DNA from 2 places in the Solwaraspora sp. WMMD792 genome. Region 2 is predicted to be linked to the other one. Evidence: predicted binding sites of a transcription regulator. Region 2 holds the regulator's gene; the other holds the start of a gene.
The links. Region 2 encodes HrcA, which represses chaperone genes, less so after heat shock. Its sites were predicted from a motif close to GGTTNGCACNCTCNNNNNGAGNGTGCNAACC; they were not measured.
Positions count from the first base shown of each region.

Region 1: the regulator HrcA is predicted to act here: its motif matches at 3,959-3,989, upstream of groES (co-chaperone GroES).

Region 1 is NZ_JARUBH010000009.1:6,662,380-6,670,265, forward strand. It holds gene O7629_RS31045 (ATP-binding cassette domain-containing protein) at 1-641, opposite strand, end outside; gene O7629_RS31050 (substrate-binding domain-containing protein) at 764-1,855, opposite strand; gene ybaK (Cys-tRNA(Pro) deacylase) at 2,134-2,613, opposite strand; gene O7629_RS31060 (class I SAM-dependent methyltransferase) at 2,677-3,897, opposite strand; gene groES (co-chaperone GroES) at 4,123-4,437, shown strand; gene groL (chaperonin GroEL) at 4,555-6,198, shown strand; gene O7629_RS31075 (molybdopterin-dependent oxidoreductase) at 6,443-7,886, shown strand, end outside.
Region 2 is NZ_JARUBH010000009.1:3,921,855-3,929,740, reverse strand. It holds gene O7629_RS18650 (hypothetical protein) at 1-741, opposite strand, end outside; gene O7629_RS18645 (enoyl-CoA hydratase-related protein) at 995-1,795, opposite strand; gene hemW (radical SAM family heme chaperone HemW) at 1,813-3,036, shown strand; gene O7629_RS18635 (DUF4870 domain-containing protein) at 3,130-3,687, opposite strand; gene hrcA (heat-inducible transcriptional repressor HrcA) at 4,068-5,090, shown strand; gene dnaJ (molecular chaperone DnaJ) at 5,159-6,292, shown strand; gene O7629_RS18620 (16S rRNA (uracil(1498)-N(3))-methyltransferase) at 6,341-7,084, shown strand; gene O7629_RS18615 (histidine triad nucleotide-binding protein) at 7,178-7,528, shown strand; gene O7629_RS18610 (PhoH family protein) at 7,657-7,886, shown strand, end outside.

The sequences.
Region 1 (7,886 bases), 2.7 Mb from region 2:
ATCCGGTCCGACACCGCGAAGACGTCGTTCATGTTGTGCGAGATCAGTACGACGGCGAGGCCGTTGTCGGCGAGCCGGCGGACCAGTTCGAGCACCTGGGCGGTCTGGGCGACGCCGAGCGCCGCGGTGGGTTCGTCGAGGATGACGACCTTGCTGTTCCAGAGCACCGCCTTGGCGATGGCGACGGTCTGGCGCTGGCCGCCGGAGAGGCTGGCGACGAGTTGCCGCAGCGACTTGACGGTCCGGACGGAGAGCCCGGCGAGGGTGTCCGCGGCCATCTGCTCCATCGTGGTCTCGTCCAGCACGATCCCGGTGCGCTTCTCCCGCCCGAGGAACATGTTCTGCACGATGTCGAGGTTGTCGCAGAGCGCGAGGTCCTGGTAGACGACCTCGATGCCGTGTGACGCGGCGTCGCGCGGGTTGTGGATATGCACCCGGCGGCCGTTGACGATGACCTCGCCGCGGTCGATCGGGTGGATGCCGCTGATGCATTTGACCAGGGTGGACTTGCCGGCACCGTTGTCACCGACGAGCGCGGTCACCTCGCCGGGGTAGACGGCGAAGTCGACGTTGCGCAGCACCTGGACGGGGCCGAAGTTCTTGTCGATCCCGCGCAGTTGCAGCAGGGGGGTCGCGGACACGGGTGGTCTCCTTCGTGAGGGTGTCCGGCCGGTGCCGGTTCCGCCGCCGCGGGTGTCACCCGGCGATGGTGCTGCCGGGTGACACCCGCGGCGGGGCTACCGGTCGGTCGCCGGTACGCCGGTCAGCTGATGCCGGCCTCGGCGCAGAGCTCGGCGAACTCGTCGGTGCAGAGCTCCTCGGCGGTGACGTAGCCGTCGTTGACCACGTCGGCGACGTTCTCCTTGTAGATGGCCTGCGGGGTGAGCAGCACCGACGGCACCTCCCGGTTGGTCTCCGGGTCGGTGACGGTCTGCGCGACCTCCTTGCGCTCCCCGTTGGCCAGCGCGACCGCCAGGTCGGCGGCGGCCTGCGCCTCGGCTTTGATCGCCTTGTAGACGGTCATGCACTGGTCGCCGGCGAGGATGTTCTGCAGACCCTGCGGGGTGGCGTCCTGCCCGGTGACCGGCACCTGGCCGTTGAGCTGGTTGCGCTTGAGCACCGAGATCGCCGCGTTGCCGAGGGTGTCGTTGGCGGCCAGCACACCGTCGATCTCGCCGCCGGTCTGGGTCAGCATCTGCTCGAAGATGGTGGCGGCCTGGGCGCCGTCCCAGTCCGGCACCCACTGGTCCGGGCCCTTGACGTACTCGCCGGACTCGTACAGCGGGTCGAGCACGCCGTCGTAGCCGTTCTTGAACAGGGTGGCGTTGTTGTCGGTCTCGGAGCCGTTGAGGGTGGCGATGGTCGGCTTCTCCACGCCGGCGTCGGTCAGGCACTTGACCAGACCCTCGCCCTGCAGTTGGCCGACGGCCTCGTTGTCGAAGCTGACGTAGTACTCGGCGGAGCCGCCGAGGGTGAGCCGGTCGTAGTCGATGGTGGCGACGCCCTGCTGCTGGGCCTTGTCCAGCACGGCCTTGCCGGTGCCGGAGTCCAGGTTGACGATCATCAGGACGGTGGCCCCGTCGGTGATCATCTGGTCGGCGAGGGTCTGGAACTGGGCCTTGTCGCCCTGGGCGTTCTGGATGGTGGCGTCGACGCCGGCGGCGTCGAACGCCTCCTGCAGGAAGCGCCGGTCGGCGGTCTCCCAGCGGTCGGAGGAGGCGCTGTCCGGCAGGATCACGCCGATCTTCGGGGTGGGCGTGTCACCGCTGTCGGTGCCGGTGTCGCTGCCACAGGCGGTCAGGCCGCCGGCGAGCAGGACGCCGGCGGCGGCGGTGCTGAGGATCCCTCTGCGCATCGCTCGGGTCCTTTCGAAGGGTGATGTTTCGCGTACAAGGATGTGTGCTGGTGCGTGTCGTGCGGACTCAGGTGTGGCTTCGCGCGGCGCTGATGGGCTCCGGAGACCCGGCCGGCGACGGCAACGGCCTGGGGCTGGGCTGGGCCGTCGCAGTTTTGTTGTGTCCGGCAACGTATTAGGACTGTGGCGCCGAGCACAAGACCGCTGACGTCACCAGTTTTGTTGCCCGCGATAACAATTCAGCAACGTGGCGGACATCTGCCCGTCGGTTGACCGGATCAGTGGGTGGCGATCGGGGCAAAACGGGCATCGGCCACCGCTGCCAGGTCGTCCGGAGCGATACTCAATTGCAACCCGCGACGACCGGCCGAGACGTACACCTCGGCGTACCGCTGCGCCGAGGCGTCCAGCACCGTCGGCAGGCGTTTACGCTGCCCGATCGGGCTGATCCCGCCCCGGACGTACCCGGTGGTCCGCTCGGCGAGCACCCGGTCGGCGAGCACCGCGCGCTTGCCGCCGAGCGCCACCGCCAGAGCCTTCAGGTCCAGCTCCCCGGTGACCGGCACGACGCCGACGGCGAGTGCCCCGTCGACCTGCGCCACCAGCGTCTTGAACACCTGCTCGGGGGCGACGCCGAGGGTGGCCGCGACCGCCGCGCCGTAGTCCGGGGTGTCCGGCGAGACCCGGTACGGGTGCAGTTGGAAGGTGATCCGCCGCTTGGTCAGCAGCGTCGTCGCCGGGGTCGCGGTACCTGCCATGCCGCGCGACGTTACCGGCCCCGCGCGCTCATCGGGCGGGCGCGCTCGCCCGGCCTGGCACGCTCACCGGTCCGGCGCCGGCACCGGGTGGGCGAGCAGCGCCGTCGGGGCGCCGGCCACCCGGGTCAGCACCAGGCTCGCCGCCACGCCGGCCCCGGAGGCGGTACGCAGCCGCAGCTCGCGGCGCAACTGGGCGGGGTCGAGCGGGGAGCCGCGTTTGAGGATCTCCAACCGCGTGACACCGCGTTCGCGCAGCAGCGCCCGCAGCCGCTTCAGCGAGAACGGCAGCACGTCGGTGATCTCCAGACACCTTCCGTACGGCGTGTCGGTCGGTGCGTCCGCGTAGACGTAGGCGATCGACTCGTCGGCGAGGGTGCCGTCGACGGTCGCGGCGAACGCGGCGACCAGGTGCGAGCGGACCACCGCCCCGTCCGGGTCGTACAGGAAACGCCGGACCGGGCCGACGTCCACCGGCTCACCACCGTCGCCGGTCAGGTCCGTGGCCGGCCGTCCGGCACGCAGCAGGGTGGCCCGGCGCGGCGTGTCGGCCAGCGGGCCGCACCAGAACGCCGCCTCGACCACCTCCCGGTCGACGCTGACCCACTCGGCCTCGGCTTCCGGCGGGATCAGCGCGTGGTCGATGCCCGGCGCCACCTTCAGCACGGTCCGGGGCACCCGGGCGACCAGCGACCGGACGAAGTCCCACGGCGGAGAGTAGCTGTCCGGGTCGAAGGTGCGCCGACCGTTGCCGGACCGGCGGGCCGGGTCGCAGAAGATTGCGTCGTAGCCGGAGACGTCGACTCCGGTGGCGTCGGCGCAGACCACGTCGACCAGGTGGGCCAGCCCGGTCGCCTCGACGTTGGCGGCGGCGATCGCGGCGGTGCCCGGGTCGGCCTCCACCGCGTACACCCGGATGCCGGCCCGGGCGGCGGCGAGGGAGTCCGCGCCGAGACCGCAACCCAGGTCGGCGAGGTGGCGCACCCCGGCGGCGCGCAACCGGGCGGCGCGCCGGTCGGCGACCACCGACCGGGTGGCCTGCTCCAGGCCGGCGCGGGTGAAGAACATCCGGGCGGCGGCCGGGCCGAACTTGCCGGTCGCGCGGGCGCGCAGCGCGGCCTGGGTGAGCGCGGCGGTCGCCAGCGGTGCCGGCACCCCGGCGGTACGCAGCGCGGTCGCCGCCGCGAGCGGATCCGCCCCGCCCGGCGCGGCCAGCACCTCGGCCGCGGCGACCAGCGCGGCCGCGCCCTCCGGGGCGCGCAGGGCGGCCAGTTCGTCCGGGTGCACCGCGACATTGTCCATGCTCGGCCATCGGGCTAGCACTCCGCACAGGCGACTGCTAATCTGCGGTTAGCACTCTCGGGTCGAGGGTGCCAGCCCGCCGGCTCCCGCCGGTGAGCGAAACGCCAGGCGGTCCGGCACCCGCGACGACGGATCCGCCCGGTGGACATGAGGCAGATTGACGCCGGTTACCCACGTGGCCGGCACCAAAACCAGATACCCCAGGAGGGTATGCCCGTGACTACCGCGACCAAGGTTGCGATCAAGCCGCTCGAGGACCGGATCCTGGTCCAGGCGAACGAGGCTGAGACCACCACGGCGTCGGGCATCGTGATCCCCGACACCGCCAAGGAGAAGCCGCAGGAGGGCACCGTCCTCGCTGTCGGCCCCGGCCGCGTCGACGACAAGGGCAACCGGATCCCGGTTGACGTCAACGTCGGCGACACGGTCATCTACTCGAAGTACGGCGGCACCGAGGTCAAGTACGCCGGCGAGGAGTACCTGGTGCTCTCCGCCCGCGACGTCCTCGCGGTCATCGAGAAGTGACCTACTGCCAGTGCTGAACGCCCCGAAGCCCCAGCCCGGGGCTTCGGGGCGTCGCCCGTTGGCCGGTGACCGGCAGCCGCCGGCCGGCCGACGGCTAGTGCCTGTGAAGGGAATGTCATGGCGAAGATCCTGAGTTTCTCGGACGACGCCCGGCACCTCTTGGAGCACGGCGTCAACACGCTCGCGGACACGGTCAAGGTCACCCTCGGCCCGCGCGGGCGCAACGTCGTGCTGGACAAGAAGTTCGGCGCTCCGACGATCACCAACGATGGCGTGACCATCGCCAAGGAGATCGAGCTCACCAACCCGTACGAGAACCTCGGTGCGCAGCTGGTCAAGGAGGTGGCGACGAAGACCAACGACGTCGCCGGCGACGGGACCACCACCGCCACCGTGCTCGCCCAGGCGATGGTCCGTGAAGGTCTGCGCAACGTCGCCGCCGGGGCCAACCCGGCCGGCCTCAAGCGCGGCATCGACGCGGCCGCGCAGAAGGTCTCCGAATCGCTGCTGGCCAAGGCGGCGGACGTCGCCGACAAGGGCTCGATCGCGCAGGTCGCGACGATCTCGGCCCAGGACGCCACGATCGGCGAACTGATCGCCGAGGCGATGGAGCGGGTCGGCCGCGACGGCGTGATCACCGTCGAGGAAGGCTCCACGCTGGCCACCGAGCTGGAGGTCACCGAGGGCCTGCAGTTCGACAAGGGCTTCATCTCCCCGCACTTCGTCACCGACGCCGAAGCGCAGGAGGCGGTCCTCGAGGACGCGTACATCCTGATCACCACCCAGAAGATCTCCTCGATCGAGGAGCTGCTGCCGCTGCTGGAGAAGATCGTCCAGGACAGCAAGCCGCTGCTGATCGTCGCCGAGGACGTCGACGGGCAGGCGCTGTCCACCCTGGTGGTCAACGCCGTACGCAAGACCGTGAAGATCTGCGCGGTCAAGGCCCCCGGCTTCGGTGACCGGCGCAAGGCGATGCTGCAGGACATGGCGATCCTGACCGGCGCCGAGCTGATCGCCCCTGAGCTGGGCTACAAGCTCGACGCGGTCGGGCTGGAGTCGCTGGGCCGGGCCCGGCGGATCGTGGTCGACAAGGACACCACCACGGTGGTCGACGGTGCCGGCAACGACTCCGAGGTCGCCGACCGGGTCACCCAGATCCGCAAGGAGATCGACGCGTCCGACTCGGACTGGGACCGGGAAAAGCTCGCCGAGCGGCTGGCCAAGCTTTCCGGCGGCATCGCGGTGATCAAGGCCGGCGCTGCCACCGAGGTCGAGATGAAGGAGCGCAAGCACCGCATCGAGGACGCCATCGCCGCGACCAAGGCCGCGGTCGAGGAGGGCACCATCCCCGGTGGCGGCGCGGCGCTGAGCCAGATCGCCGCCGTGCTCGACGACGACCTCGGCTTCGACGGCGACGAGAAGGTCGGCGTGTCGGTGGTCCGCAAGGCGCTGCACGAGCCGCTGCGGTGGATCGCCCAGAACGCCGGCTACGACGGGTACGTCGTGGTCGGCAAGGTGCTCGAAGGCGACTGGGGCCACGGTCTCAACGCCGCCACCGGTGAGTACGTCGATCTGGCTGGGGCCGGCATCATCGACCCGGTGAAGGTGACCCGCAACGCGGTCAGCAACGCCGCGTCGATCGCCGGGCTGCTGCTCACCACCGAGAGCCTCGTGGTGGAGAAGCCGGAGAAGGCCGAGCCGGCTGCCGGCGGTCACGGTCACGACCACGGGCACGGCCACCAGCACGGTCCCGGTTTCTGACCGGAAGTTCCACCTGCTCCACCTGCTCCACCCTGGATCCGCGTGATCAGTACGGCCGAGGGCGCACTCCGCCCGAGGTTTCTGATCACGCGGATTCTGCGTATCGTCGGCGGTACCTACGCGCCGTCGACCCGTACGGTGCCGGACAGATGGGCTGGACGCGATGAGGCCGGAGCCGACGGTGCCGGACGCGACAGGGCCGGAGCCGACCGGGCCAGCTGCGCAGACCGAACCACCGGGCCACCTGCCCAGGCCGCTCGCGGCGCTCGCCGGGGTGGCCGCGGCCGCGCTCGCCCTGGGCCTGGCCGAGCTGATCGCCGTCGCCACCGGCGCCCGCTCGGCACCGCTGGTCGCGGTCGGCGGGGTGGTCGTCGACACCGTCCCCGAGCCGCTGAAACAGTTCGCCATCGACGTGTTCGGCGTACACGACAAGACCGCGCTGCTGATCGGCACCGGCGTACTGCTCGCCGGGTTCGCGGCCGTGATCGGGGTGCTGGCCGCCCGCCGGCTCGCCGTCGGCTTCGCCGGCATCGCGGTCTTCGGCGTGATCGGCGCGGCGGCCGCGCTCACCCGGCCCGGCGCCGGGCCGGCCGCCGTCCTGCCGGCGGTGATCGGCGCGTCCGCCGCCGCACTGCTGCTCTGGGCGCTGCTCGCCGGCCCGCTGCGGCCGGCCGCAGCCGCGTCGTCCTCCGCCGCGGCGCCCGCTGAACCGGCGCCGGTACCGGTGCGGCCCGGTGCCGGCACCGCCGACCGGCGCCGGTTCCTGTCCAGCGTCGGCGTGTCGGTCGGCGCCGCCCTGATCACCGGTGCCGGTGGTCGCTGGCTGGCGCAACGCCGGGGGGTGGCGACCGCCCGGTCCGCCGTGACGCTGCCCGCCCCGGTCGACGCCGCGCCGCCGCTGCCTTCCGGTGTGGACCCGGCGGCGCCGGGGCTGAGCCGGTACGTCACCACCAACCGTGACTTCTACCGGATCGACACCGCGCTGGTCGTGCCCCAGGTCGACCCGGACGAATGGCAACTGCGGATCCACGGCCGGGTGACCAACCCGATCACCCTGAGCTACGCCGACCTGCTCGGGATGGAGCTGGTGGAGCGGTACGTCACGCTGGCCTGTGTCTCGAACGAGGTGGGCGGGAATCTCATCGGCAACGCCCGCTGGCTCGGCGTACCGGTGCGGGACCTGCTGGTCGAGGCGGGCCCGCTGCCCGGAGCCGACCAGGTCGTCGGCCGGTCCGTCGACGGCTGGACCTGCGGCACCCCGACCGAGGCGCTGCTGGACGGGCGGGACGCGCTGCTCGCGGTCGGGATGAACGGTCAACCGCTGCCGGTCGAGCACGGTTTCCCGGTCCGCATGGTGGTGCCCGGCCTCTACGGCTACGTCTCCGCCTGCAAGTGGGTCACCGAGTTGGAGTTGACCAGCTTCGCCGACTTCGACGCGTACTGGGTGCCGCGCGGCTGGGCGGCGCAGGGCCCGATCAAGACCCAGTCCCGGATCGACACCCCCCGGGTCCGCGCCGAACTGTCCGCCGGCACCGTTGCGGTGGCCGGGGTGGCGTGGGCCCCGCACCGGGGCATCAGCGGCGTCGAGGTACGGGTGGACGACGGCCCTTGGCAGCCGGCCGAGCTGGCCCCGGCGGTCTCCGCGGACACCTGGGTGCAGTGGGTCTGGCAGTGGCCGGCGACCTCGG
Region 2 (7,886 bases):
GGAAATCGACGACCAACTGCCGCCTTCCGCAGTCCATTCCTGATCGCCGAACGTGACCCTTTTGACGCCATGATCAGTGGCATGGGAAACGAGCCAGTGCGCATATCGCCACCCGGCCTGCGTGTTCTCCACTGGGACGCTCAGTGACGGCGTGGTGGGCACCGGCAGCAGCGACTCCAGGCCGCCCCAGTCCAACCGCAGATTGTCGGTGAGCGCCGCCGTCGCCTCGGCACCGCGCATCACCGGATCCCGGGTCACCGTGCAGGCGACCGCGCCGGTGGCCTCGCCGAGCAGCGCCGCGGTGAGCACCTGCGACTCGTCGGTCCACTTTTCGTACGCCTCGGGGAAGGCCGACCGCTGGACCGCCTGGGCGGCATCGGTGACCCGCATGTCCTGCCAACCCCGGACCCGTTCCAGGCCGGCGTAGAACGCGTTCGTCGCGTACCTGGTGTCGCTGATCTGCTCGACCGTGCCCCACCCCTGGCTGGGCCGCTGCTGGAACAACCCGACCGAATCCCGGTCGCCGCCGGTCAGGTTGCGCAGCTTGGACTCCTGGAACCCGGTCGCCAGTGCCACCACCACGGCACGGGGCGGCAGCCCACGCTGCACCCCGATCGCCGCGATCGTGGCGGCGTTCGCCATCTGCTCCGGATCGAGCGACACCCGACGCAGTTGGCCGTCGCCAGCCCCGGGCATGGAGTCGGGCAGTTCGACCGTGCAGCCCCGCCAGCCACCGGGCAACGCGAAATCGCCGATCCACCGGCCCAGGCCGACCCCGCCCAACAGGGCGATTGCCGCCAGCACGGCGACCAGCACCAGCACCGTCCGAGCCCGCACCGTCACCCCCACGCGTGTTGCTGGGACCTTTGGTACACCAGGGACGGTTGTGTCGTCCAGCGGGAGCGGGTCCCGCGCTTGTCGTACGCCGGCCCTTACGCCGTACGCCTCGACCCCTTACGTCGGAGATACCCCGTTTCGGGGCGACTATCCGTGGTCACCGCCCCGGCAGCCAGCTCGGGTCGCGTTTGTCGCGGAACGCCCGTACGCCCTCGCGGCCCTCGTCGGAGAGGAAGTATCCGGTGGAGAGCTCACGCAGCTCGGCCGTCTCGGCCCGGACGTCCGCCGCCGGGGTGCGGCGGAGCAGCTGCTTGGTGCCGGCCAGGGCGCCCGGGGCGCCCCGGACCAGCGCGGCGCAGCTCGCCGTCACCGCGGCGTCCAGCTCCCCGGCCGGTACGGCGGCGCTGACCAGACCGATCTGCGCCGCCCGGGCACCGTCGAACAGCTCACCGGTGAGGTACAGCTGCGCCGCTGCCCGCGGCTGCAGCCGGCGCAGCACAGTGGCGGAGATCACCGCCGGGACCACTCCGAGTCGTACCTCGGTGAAGGCGAAGGTGGCCGCCGCGTCGCAGATCGCGATGTCCGCCGCGGCGATCAGCCCCAGCCCGCCGGCCCGGGCCGGGCCGCCGACCCGGGCCACCACCGGCTTGGGGCACTCCCAGAGCGCCGCCAGTACGTCGCCGAGCATCCCGACCGGCACCTGTCGGGTCGCGTACGCCTCGGCGGTCTCCTTCAGGTCGGCGCCGGAGCAGAAGACCGGCCCGGTGTGGCTCAACACCACCACCCGGACCTGCGGGTCGGCGACCGCCTCGGCCAGGCCGGCGAGCAGTTCGGTCATCAGCGGGGTGGACAGCGCGTTGCGGTTGCCCGGGCTGTCCAGGGTCAGGGTGGTGATCCCGGCGGCGGTGGCCGTACGGATCAGTGGCTGCGCGGACCTGGTGGGTCGGGGCTCATCCATGCCGGCACACTAGTCCCATGCCAGGAGCACCACCCGCCGGTACGCCGGTGCCCGCCGACGGGGCGCTGCCGCCGTCCGCGCTCGCCCGCAGCGGCCAGCGCGGCTTCGGGGTCTATCTGCACGTGCCGTTCTGCGCCACCCGCTGCGGCTACTGCGACTTCAACACGTACACGCCCGCCGAACTTGGCGGCAGCGCACCGGTCGGGGAGTACCTGGACGCCGTACTGGCCGAGCTGGAACTGGCCGCGAAGGTCCTGGCCGACCGCCCGCCACGGCAGGTGGACACGGTCTTCGTCGGCGGCGGCACGCCGAGCCTGCTGCCCGCCGACGCGTTGGCCCGGCTGCTCGACGCGATCGACGCCACCTGGGGGCTGGCCGTCGACGCGGAGGTCACCACCGAGGCCAACCCGGAGTCGGTGACCCCGGCGTCGCTGCGGGCGCTGCGGGCCGCCGGCTACACCAGGGTGTCGCTCGGCATGCAGTCGACCGCAGCGACGGTGCTCGCCGTGCTGGACCGCCGGCACGCGCCGGGCCGCGCGGTCACCGCCGCCCGGGAGGCCCGGGAGGCCGGATTCGAGCACGTCAATCTCGATCTGATCTACGGTACGCCGGGGGAGAGCGCAGCGGACTTCGACGAGTCGCTGGCGGCGGTGGTGGCGGCCGGGGTGGACCACGTCAGCGCGTACGCGCTGATCGTCGAGGACGGCACCCGGTTGGCGGCCCGGATGCGGCGCGGCGAACTGCCGTATCCCGACGACGACGTCGCCGCCGACCGCTACCTCGCCGCCGAATCGGCGCTGAGCGACGCCGGATTCGACTGGTACGAGGTGTCGAACTGGGCCCGGTCGGCCGCCGGCCGGTGCCGGCACAACCTGTTGTACTGGACCGGCGGTGACTGGTGGGGGCTCGGGCCGGGGGCGCACAGCCACGTCGGCGGGGTCCGCTGGTGGAACGTGCGGCATCCCCGGTCGTACGCCGAGCGGCTGGCCGCCGGACGGTCGCCCGGCCACGGCCGGGAACTACTCACCGGCACCGAGCAGCAGGTCGAAGAGGTGATGCTGGGGCTGCGGCTGGCCAGTGGGCTGCCGCTGGCGCGACTGGCCCCGGCCGGCCGGCTCGCGGCCCGCCAAGCCGGCGACGACGGGCTGCTCGACCCCGGCGCGCTCGCCGCCGGGCAGGCGGTGCTGACCCTGCGCGGCCGGCTGCTGGCCGACGCGGTCGTCCGGGACCTGCTCCCGTGAGACCCGCTGCCGGGCTGCCTTGCGTGGCGTGGCCCGCATTGCCCGCCACCGGTGACGCCCCCGGAGCCGGTACGGATCCGGGGGCGAGCGGTGTCACTTGATGAAGTTGGCGGACATCGGGTACTTGTACAGCGTCCCCTCGTTGGCCTTAACGCCCGCGATGATGCCGAAGATGATCTGGATCGCGAACACCACCAGGCTGGGGATGAACAACAGGCACCAGCTGACGAAGAGCAGCACGAAGGCGATCGCCGACCAGAGGATCTGGAAGTTGAGCGCGGCCAGCGCGTGCGCCCGTACGGCCGGTGACTGCTGACCCTTGACCAGGTAGGCGATCAGCGGGCCGACGAAGCCGAGCGGTCCGAAGCTGATGAACGCGCCCAGGGCGCCACCGAAGTGGGCGATCAGGGCCCAGGTCTTGTCGTCGTTGGTGGCGTAGCCGGACGGGGGTTGACCTCCGTACGCCGGACCGCCGGGCGGGTAACCGCCGGGCGGGGGATATCCGCCGGCGCCGCCGGGCGGCGGCGGGTATCCGGGAGAGGAGGCCTCGCCCGGCATCGAGTAGGACGCTGGAGGTGGCGGCGGGGAGTTGGGGTCCTGCGGCATGCCGCCGGGACCGTTCTCCCCTGGTGGGCGAGGTGGTTCAGTCATGCCCGACACGGTAGGGGGACGGATCAAGCCGCGCCAGTTAGCCCCGCCGACGATTTTCCCGTCCGGGCAGGCCGTCTCCGCTGGTCGGTCGGCTTGCGTGGGGCCCGCCGGCCGGCTTCTCTGGCCCGCCGGCCGGCTTGCGGAGCCCCGCCGGCCGACCGATCCGACCCGGGTGAGTGCGCTTGGTGACATATCGCCCGGTACGCCCCCGCCCGGCGAACTGATCATCGCCGGCCCGGCCCGATCGACGTATGCTGGCACTCACAACCGGCGAGTGCCAGCAGGGGCGTCCGTCGTCGGTCCGGCCACCCACCGGCCGCCGCGACGGCCGGGGCCGTAGCCTCGGACCGGTCCGACCGGTGCCAGCGGAGGAGGTGCAGATGGGTCTCGACGACCGCAAACTCGACGTGCTTCGGGCGATCGTCGAGGACTACGTCGCCACTCAGGAGCCGGTCGGCAGCAAGGCGCTGGTCGAGCGGCACCAGCTCGGGGTGTCACCGGCGACCGTCCGTAACGACATGGCGGTGCTGGAGGAGGAGGGCTACATCCGGCAGCCGCACACCAGCGCCGGGCGGGTCCCGACCGACCGTGGCTACCGGTTGTTCGTCGACCGGCTGTCCCGGGTGAAACCGCTCAGCCCGGCGGAGCGCAGGGCGATCGAACGCTTCCTCGCCGGCGCCGTCGACCTCGACGACGTCGTGCACCGCACCGTCCGGCTGCTCGCCCAGCTCACCCGCCAGGTCGCGGTGGTGCAGTACCCGAGCCTGTCCCGGTCGTCGGTGCGGCACCTTGAGCTGGTGCCGATCTCGACCACCCGGCTGATGCTGGTTCTGATCGTCGACACCGGCCGGGTCGAGCAGCGACTGGTGGAGCTGCCGGCCCCGATCAGTGCCGACGACGTGACCGACCTGCGTCGGCTGGCCAACGAGAAGCTCGACGGCTGTCGGCTCTCCGACACCCCGCCGTTGGTCCAGGCGTTGGTCGACGAGGCGCCATCGGACCTGCGACCGGCGATGACCACGCTTTCGACGGTCCTGCTGGAGACGCTGGTCGAGCGGCACGAGGAACGCATCGCGCTGGCCGGGACCGCTAACCTGACCAGAGGGGGACTACTCGACTTCCAGGGCTCCCTGCGTCCGATACTGGAGGCACTGGAGGAGGAGGTCGTCCTGCTCAAACTGATCGGCGAGGTGGAGCCGAGCACCCTGCGGGTCCGCATCGGCGACGAGAACGAGATCGACAACCTGCGGGCCGCATCCGTGGTCAGCACCGGTTACGGTCCGGGCACCGTCATCGTCGGTGGCCTCGGCGTGCTGGGGCCCACCCGGATGGACTACCCCGGCACCATCGCCACGGTTCGCGCCGTGGCACGCTACGTCGGCGATCTGCTGGCGCAGAACTGACCGGCGGGCAGGATAACCGACCCGGCGAACTGCACATGCGAGACTGACACATGAGGACACCAGACGCAGTGGCCAAGGACTACTACGGGATTCTCGGCGTGAGCCGGGACGCCTCCGCTGACGACATCAAGCGGGCCTACCGCAAGTTGGCCCGGCAGTACCATCCGGACGTCAATCCGGATCCGGTGGCGGCTGACAAGTTCAAGGACATCAACGCCGCGTACGAGGTGCTCTCCGACGACCAGAAGCGGCAGATCGTCGATCTTGGTGGCGACCCGTTGGCGCCCGGCGGCGCGCCCGGCGGCGGCCCCGGCGGGGCCGGGCCCTTCGTCGGCTTCCAGGACATCATGGACGCCTTCTTCGGGGCGGCGGCCGGCTCCCGTGGGCCGAGGTCGCGGACCCGCCCCGGCGCCGACGCGATCCTGCGCCTGGAGCTCGATCTGACCGACACCGCGTTCGGCGTGGAAGCGCCGATCACCGTCGACACCGCGGTGATCTGCACCACATGCTCCGGCGCGGGCACTGCGGCCGGCACCCACCTGGCGACCTGCGAGGCGTGCGGCGGGCGCGGCGAGGTCCAGTCCGTGCAACGGACCTTCCTCGGCCAGGTGGTCTCGTCCCGGCCCTGCGTCGCCTGCCAGGGCTACGGCACCGTCATCCCGCACCCCTGCGCCACCTGTTCCGGCGACGGCCGGGTGCGGACCCGACGTTCGCTGACCGTCAAGATCCCCGCCGGGGTGGAGGACGGGATGCGGATCCGGCTGGCCCAGCAGGGCGAGGTCGGGCCGGGCGGGGGCACCGCCGGTGACCTGTACGTCGAGATCCACGAGCGGCCGCACGACGTCTACTCCCGCAAGGGCGACGACCTGCACTGCCGGGTCACCGTGCCGATGACCGCCGCGGCGCTCGGCACCCGGCTGACCATCCGGACCCTGGACAGCGACGAGCCGGTGGACGTCAAGCCGGGCACCCAGCCGGGTGCCACCCTGCGGTTGCGCGGGCGCGGCGTGCCGCACCTGCGCGGCACCGGCCGCGGTGACCTCTACGTGCACCTCGACGTGCGTACCCCGACCAAGCTCGACGCCGAGCAGGAGCGGACGCTGCGGGAGTTCGCCAAGGCCCGGGGCGAGGAGGTCGCCGAGCTGACCAAGCAGGGCGGGTTCTTCTCCCGGATGCGCGACGCGTTCAACGGCCACGGCTGACCCGCCGCCCGGTCCGGCCAGCGAGCAGCAGCGGAGAACCGATCCGACGTGAGCGCCCCACTGTTTCTCGTCGAGCGCCTGCCGACCGGGCCGACCCACACCCTCGACGGGCCGGAGGGCCACCACGCCGCGACCGTGGTCCGGCTGCGCCCGGGTGAGCAGTTGCGGCTCGCCGACGGGCGCGGCGGCGTCGCCGACGCGGTGGTCGAGGCCGTCGGCCGGCACCAGCTCGACCTGCGGGTCCTCGACACCGGGTACGTCAGCGCCACCGACCCCCGGCTGGTGGTGGCGCAGGGCGTCGCCAAGGGCGACCGGGGCGAGCTGGCGGTGCAGGCGATGACCGAGGTCGGGGTGGACGAGATCGTTCCGTGGGCGGCCGCCCGCTCGGTGACCCGCTGGCGCGACGACCGTGGTGCCCGGGCCCGGCAACGATGGGTCGGCACCGCGCGGGAGGCCACCAAACAGGCCCGCCGGCCGTGGCTGCCGACGATCGGCGGCTCCGACCAGCAGCCGGCCGAGCCGACCGACGCGGTCGCCGCCCGGTGCGCGGCGTCGGCCGCCAGCTTCGTCCTGCACGAGTCGGCGCAGCAGCGGCTGGCCGTCGCCGATCTGCCGACCACCGGGTCGGTGCTGCTGGTAGTGGGGCCGGAAGGCGGGATCGACGACGCCGAGCTGGCCACCTTCGTCGACGCCGGGGCCCGGCCGGTGCGGCTCGGCCCGGCGGTGCTGCGGACGTCGACCGCCGGTGTCGCGGCACTCGCCCTGCTCTCCGGTCGGCTGGGGCGCTGGTAACGCCGTGGTTGGGGCGCTGGTGGCGCCGTGGTTGGGGCGCCGGTGGCGCGGCGGTGGACCGGCCGGACCCCGGTCACCGCTACCATCCGTCGGGTGAGCGACAACTGTGTCTTCTGCCGGATCGCCGCCGGGGAACTGCCGACCACCCTGCTGTACGACGGGGCCAACACGGTCGCGTTCCGGGACCTCCACCCGCAGGCACCCACCCACGTGCTGGTGATACCGAAGCAGCACCACCCCGACGTCGCCGCGCTTGCCGCGGCCGACCCCGCCGTCGCGGGCGAGCTGTTGACCACGGCGGCCGCGGTGGCGCAGGCCGAAGGGCTGGCCGCCGACGGGTTCCGGTTGATCTTCAACACCGGCCGGTACGCCGGTCAGGAGGTGTTCCACGTGCACGCTCACGTGCTGGGTGGGGCACCACTCGGTCCGCTGCTGTCCCGTTGACAACCGGCGGAAATGGAGCCGCTGCGCCGGGCGTTGAGCGGATACGATGGCAGCAAGTCCGCCCGCCACGGCCGACCGGGTCGGGGCGCTGAAATGGAAGCAGGTGCGAAAGGCCGTCAGGCCGACCCATGACCGGCACTCCACCTCCCGGGCAGGCCCGGGTGCAGACCAGGATCACCGTCCCGGACCCGCAGATCATGGTCAACCTGCTCGGCGCAGGCGACGAGATCCTGCGGCTGGTCGAGCAGTCCCTCGCCAGCGATGTCCACGTACGCGGCAACGAGATCACCATCACCGGTGTGCCGTCGGACAACGCGGTGGCCGAGCGGCTGTTCAGCGAGCTGCTCGAGCTCATCGC